2 regions of the Bacillus sp. ISL-35 genome follow, and region 2 is predicted to be linked to the other one. Evidence: riboswitches for the same ligand, from Rfam matches in the RefSeq annotation. Region 2 holds a riboswitch; the other holds the start of a gene.

Region 1 (3,178 bases), on a different contig from region 2:
GCGAACACTGGGGATGAATGATCTCTCTATAATAATATCGGCATTTCCGGAAAATTTTTCATCTTACTCAACAGCTTTTGCCAAGGCGGCTTCAAACTGGGAAACGATATCCTCTCCGTGCTCGATTCCGACCGAAATCCTTACCAGGCGATAAGTGATGCCAAGTTCGGCCTGCGCCTCAGGAGGGAGTGCGCGATGGGAGGTTTTCAGCGGGTGGGAAACGGTGGTTTCAACGCCTGCCAGTGTCGGAACGATTTTTACCCAGCCAAGCGATTTGAAAAACTGGTCTGTATCCACATGCCCCGCTAGCTCGATCGATACCATGGCCCCAAAGCCATGTTCAGCTTCTGCGAATGGATAATAAACCTTTGCGACTTGCTTATTTTCACGCAGACGATCAGCAAGCAATCTCGCATTCTCAGATTGAGCCTTCATCCTTAAAGCCAGCGTCTTCAAGCCCCTGCATGTCAGCCATGCTTCAAACGGACTCAGATTCGCCCCGAGGTTGACGATTCTCGCCCGTGCTTCGGTAATCAGTTCTTTCCTGCCAGCGATGACGCCGGAAGTGACATCGCTATGGCCGCCAATGTATTTTGTCGCACTGTGGACCACAAGATCAGCACCGAGCTCATATGGACGGACATGGAGCGGAGTCGCAAACGTATTATCAACTAATACAACGAGGTTCCTCTTCTTTGCCAGCGCGATGACTTCATCCAGCTTTTCAACGCGGAGCAGCGGATTTGTGATCGACTCTGTGTATAGAAGCTTCGTATTAGGCTTGATGGCGTTTGTGACATTGCCCAAATCCGAGAACGGCACGAATGTCGTTTCAATCCCGAAGCGCTCGAGCTCTGCTTTTAGCATATGGAAGCTTCCGCCATATACATCATCCGCGGCCACAATATGGTCGCCGCTTTTCACCACTGCCAGGACACCTGCCAAAATTGCAGCCAAGCCTGAAGAAGCTGCCACACCATCCTCGGCATGCTCAAGAGCCGCTACCGCTTGTCCGAGTTCATCCGTATTCGGATTGCCAACCCTGGAGTACAGATAATTCCCCTCACCCTGATAAAAACCCTCAAGTTCATCAAGATCCTTAAAAGTAAAAGCCGAAGTCTGGTAAATCGGCGTCGCCTTGCTTTTAATTCCCTGCTGCTTCGTATGTACTGAATGAAGTACTTCCGTTTCAAACCTGTTGTTCATTTCATCCACCTGCTTTTATAAAATATAAAAACCTCTCCAAATAAGGAGAGGTTTCAACTGCTCAGCCTCTCTTATCTTCAGAAATCGTTCTTCAGGAATTAGCACCTTTCTAATAGAAAGAAGGTTGCCGGGCTTCGCAGGGCCTGTCCCTCCGCCACTCTGGATAAGAGTTATTCATTTAAAATCAATAATATTAGCTGAAGTATATCAATATCGCTGTAAACTCGTCAATGAACGATTTTCAAAAGATTTGTGAAGTCAGTCCTCGGGATCACTGTCAAGCAAATCCCATGGTGTGATGACACCGATTGGCTTTCCGTGGCGGTCGCCCGTTTCCGTGATGATGACCGCCTGGAGCTTCTTGCCCCTCGTATGGTAACGCTCGAATAATTCCTCAATATGGTATAAAGATGCTTCCTCATCCACAAACGTGACGAAATAATTTTTCCCCTTCGTCAGCAATTCTTTGATCTGAACATTTTCAAAATGAACGACACTGTCGGAAAAATGCTTCGCCATCCACTGGATGATCTCCGTCGAAGTCAGCAGGGCTACATATTTATCTTCCTTGTCATATACCGGGAATCTCGTAAAATCAAACTTGTTGATGACCTTAAGCACATCTTTAAGATAAGCATCTTCATAATAGTAAAACACCGGACTGGTCGCGATTGATAACGCCGTCTGCGGCTTCTCGAACTCCTTCGCGATTTCCTCAATCCGCTCAACCACCTCAATATGCGGCTCAGCAATATAATAGTCCGCATTCACCCGCTCATGGACAATCGCATTCCGCAGCTTGGCAAACTGATGCAGCTCACTTTTATACTTGCGGACCAATGAATGATTCTTATAGCCAGAGTACAGCAGCTCGACAAACGCATCGCTGTCCGTCCCCTTCACCATTTCCTTCAGCGCTTTATGGATTCGGTTAAAAGCCGTCTCAAACTTGCCGGACTGTTCTTTGTGCTTTACCCCCTGGTTTTCAGAAGAGGCCTGAGGATCAGAAGTTTTTTGCGGTTTTTCATTGCCGTTGTTTTGTTTTTTTGATTTGTCGCTGTTTTGGTTTGTGGCTTTTGTGCTGTTCTGATTCGTTGATTTAGCGTTAGCTTGGGTTGTTGTTTTGCTGTTGTTTTGATTTGGTGTTTTATCGTTATCTTGGTTTGATGCTTTGCTGTTGTTTTGTTTTAGTGTTTTACCGTTATCTTGATTAGTTGCTTTGCTGTTGTTTTGTTTTGTTGTTTTACTGTTATCTTTAGTGGTTATTTTGCTGCTTCTTTGTTTTGATGTTTTACCTTGATCTTGGTTTGTTGCTTTGCTTCTATTCTGCTTTGTTGTTTTGCTGGTATCTTTTTTCGGCAGATCGTCAACGTTCTCATCGACACGCTTGAGGCGGTTATCGTCTACTGCCGGTCTTGGATTGGTGCGAAGATATGAGTTGTTGCCGCGATTTTTATTCGTTTTTCTGTTGTGTTGATCTTTCCTTTTTTTCGATGTGGTCTGTTGCTTGTTGGATCTATGTTTAACCTGAGTTTCGTTAGCCAAAATGGTCCCTCCGTTGTTTCGAATCACTTCCCTACTCATTACCCCAAAACGTACTTTTACTAATCATGGATATATCATGTAGAATTTCCAGATGACTTTTAAGTTTGATACAATAAGTATAGTACATACAATGCAATTAGATAGTAGATTTTTATAGAAAAGGGTTTGATATTCAGTGGCAGCAACGAAGAAAAAAAGAGTCATAAAAGAGGTTACACAGCTGGTGACGATTACGATTGGGGCGATCATCGCCGCATTCGGGCTTGATATGTTCCTCGTCCCCAACGCCATCCTTGATGGAGGTGTAATCGGCCTTTCGATTATCGCAGCGGAATTGACCAACGTCTCGATGAGTATTTTCCTGATCCTGTTCAATCTGCCTTTCCTTTATATCGGATATAAGAGGATGGGAACGAAATTCACCCTT
Region 2 (3,178 bases):
AACAGGATCATCAAAGCCTTCAATCACCTGGAATTTCGGCTTTTCCTCTACTTCTTCCCCTACTGGGCAGAACAAGTCGCCGATCTGGCAGGCATCTGCCGGGCATAACTCAAACCCCTCTGAAGTATCCACTTTTACTGCGTAGACAAATTCTCCGCCGACAAACTCGCAGCGAGTAATATAACTTTCAGGTGACTGGATATATTCCTGGATGAGTGTTATTCCATCAACAGGTTCCTCAAAGGACGGGCTCTCCACATATGCTTTCAGTGCTTCAACAGATTGAAACAACTGGACTCCGAGCCCTTTTCCAGCTCGATTGTGCTTCGTGATAAAGGCTCTTCCCTCGAATTGTTTTGCCGCTTCGAGCAGCTGCTGCTTTCCAACGGTAGCGATTGTCCGTGGAGTCGTTACCCCATGCTTGTTCAGCTCAAGGTATTGCTTCACTTTGCTGACTTCCAGTTCAAGAGCCCTTGATCCGTTGTACACGTTCCGGCCATGTGCCTCCAGCCAGGCTAATACCTGTCCCGAATATTCGGGTGCGAAGCGATGTCCTCTTGTATGGGAAGAAGCGCTCATTCTGCTGTAAAAAATCCCCTCTGGCGGCTCCTTTGACAAATCAAACAGCCCTTCGTCCAGATGCCATTCTTCAAAAGGAACTCCCAGCTCCTCAAGACGCTTTGTTAAGTGGATCGTCCATTCACTGTTTTCATGGATGATATAAACTTTGCTCATGATCCTCATCTCCTTCGTTTATTTATCTATCAAACTGTCAGCTGTTTTCTTTTTGCCTCCACAAGCGGCATAACCTGTTTCGCAAATCTCTCCATCTCTTCCAGTTGTGGGGAGAATTGCAGCAGGAGCAATCCCAAACCTGCTTTTTCATACTGTAAAATCCGCTGTGCAATTTGGTCAGGGCTTCCTACCAAATTAGGGCGCAATCCGCGATTAGAGACAGAATAATCCTGTAGCTGGATTTGCTGCTCGAGCTGTGATTTGCTGGTGAAGTCCTTGAAGCCTGCATAGGCACTGGATTCTTTTACAGAAGTAATTCGTTCCAACTCTGCGAATGCTTCAGCCTCAGTGTCGCGGCAAATGACGTAAGCGGCCATTCCGAACTCTGACAGTTCAGTATTTGATGTTGCAGCCCTGCGATTTTTCATATCAGTAATCTTCTGCTCGATTTCTTCCACCGTTCCGCCATGCATAACATAAGCATCACATTTCTCAACAATGGTTTGTTTTCCCTTCGGACTTTCGCCGCCAGCATATAAAATTGGGTTCGGACGCTGAATCGGTTTAGGGAACAGCTTCGTCTCCTTCAGCTGATAAAACTTGCCTTCATATGAAAAGCTTTCTTCACTCCAAAGCCCCTTCAATACGTCGATGAATTCATGTGTGCGATCATAACGCTCATCATGCTCGGTAAAAATACCGCCATACTGGCGCGCTTCTTCCTCCCACCATGCTGAAACCACATTCAGAGTAAAGCGGCCATTGCTGATCTGGTCAATGTTTGCTGCCATTTTTGCTGTAACTGCAGGGTTATGGAATCCGGGTCTTACCGCAGCCATGATTTCGATTTTTTCGGTCACTGAAGCCAATGCAGCAGCGGTTGTCCACGCTTCAAGAGAATCGTGCTCAGGACCCTTGATATCATTCAAATATAATTCTGCAATTAAAGTTGTAGAGTATCCCCACTCCTCTGCTGATTGAACCACTCTCTTTGCATAATCAAAAGTTGGTGGCATCTTTTCGTCCTCAACATTTCTTAACCATCCGCCAAAAATCGGCAGCCAAAATCCATACTTCATTCTTCCCTCTCCTCTGTCCCAATAATCTCGAGTTTACCAACCTGTTAAGTCGGTATTAAAAACAAAAACTAAGAGACCATTTTATAGTCCCCTAAGACAAAAGGCTCCCTTCATAAAGAAGAGAGCCTTTTTATACTCTCTTCTCATCTTTCAGACAAAATTGTCCGCAGGAATTGGCACAGTATTCATTCAGAACCTGTTGCCGAGGTTTCGCAGGGCCTATCCCTCCACCTCTCTTGATAAGAAGACATGCTTATTAAATTTTAGTTCGTTAAAGTGATAATATTCTAAATTCAGCCAAAAGTCAATTCGTTTACCGAAATAAATTTCAACTTCCTACCGGAAAACCCAGCAAAAACTTATTTACCCTCTGTGCAGCTTCTACCAGTCTTTCGGGAGGCTGTACCATGGCAATTCTGACATATCCTTCTCCCTGCTTTCCAAATGCGTCACCTGGAACTACAACAATCCCTTCCTCATCAATCAACTTGAAGGCGAAATCATGAGACTTCCATCCAGCAGGGATTTTAGCCCAGACAAACATCGTGGCCGGAGAATTGGCTACCTGCCATCCGCTGTTCCTGAAACCTGAGACCAAAGCATCCCGTCGTGCTTCATACTGCTTTAACTGATGATCAAGAAACGAATAGTCAGATGTCAGTGCAGCAATTGCTGCCTTTTGGATCGGGTAGAAGACTCCATAATCAATATGGGATTTGAATGATGCCAGAAGATTGATGACCTGTGCATTACCAGCAACATAACCAATACGGCAGCCAGCCATATTGAAGGTTTTTGATAATGAGTTAAACTCGATGCCAACCTCTTTGGCACCAGGTACCGACAGGAAACTGATTTGAGGATTCCCATCATAAATCAATTCAGAATACGCAAAATCATGGACGACTAAAATATTATGTACCCTGGCAAATTCAACTACCTCTTCAAAGAAGACCCTGTCAGCAAGTGCAGTAACTGGATTTCCAGGATAGCTCAAAATCATCATTTTTGTTTTCTGCAAAACTTCCTCTGGAATCTCATTTAGCTGAGGAAGGAAGTTATTTTCCTCCAACAGTGGCATAGGGTAGATTTCCCCGCCAGCAATCGTAACGCTAGCTTCATAGATTGGATATCCTGGATCTGGAACCAGGACATAATCCCCCGGATCAACGATGGCAGTCGCCAAATGCGCAAGCCCATCCTGTGAACCCATCAACTGCAATACTTCTGTTTTTTCATCAAGCTCAACGGAATATCGCTGACTGTAAAAATACTTCACTGCTTCATTAAACTCGGCTATGCCCTTTAATGTGTAGCCGTATTTACCGGGATCCATAGAATAATTCGCCAGTGTTTCCATCACA

The links. Region 2 has a riboswitch for S-adenosylmethionine ahead of J7E38_RS19660 (LLM class flavin-dependent oxidoreductase). Riboswitches for the same ligand answer to the same signal wherever they lie in the genome.
Region 1: it holds a riboswitch for S-adenosylmethionine, as region 2 does, so the genes downstream of both, J7E38_RS12315 (trans-sulfuration enzyme family protein) here and J7E38_RS19660 (LLM class flavin-dependent oxidoreductase) in region 2, are expected to answer to the same signal.

The regions. Positions count from the first base shown of each region.
Region 1 is NZ_JAGGQK010000007.1:182,495-185,672, forward strand. Features, by position in the region: gene J7E38_RS12315 (trans-sulfuration enzyme family protein) at 64-1,206, opposite strand; SAM riboswitch class I at 1,275-1,376, opposite strand; gene J7E38_RS23895 (CBS domain-containing protein) at 1,465-2,751, opposite strand; gene J7E38_RS12325 (YitT family protein) at 2,927-3,178, shown strand, end outside.
Region 2 is NZ_JAGGQK010000017.1:18,469-21,646, forward strand. Features, by position in the region: gene J7E38_RS19655 (ATP-grasp domain-containing protein) at 1-735, opposite strand, end outside; gene J7E38_RS19660 (LLM class flavin-dependent oxidoreductase) at 765-1,814, opposite strand; SAM riboswitch class I at 1,955-2,060, opposite strand; gene J7E38_RS19665 (LL-diaminopimelate aminotransferase) at 2,143-3,178, opposite strand, start outside.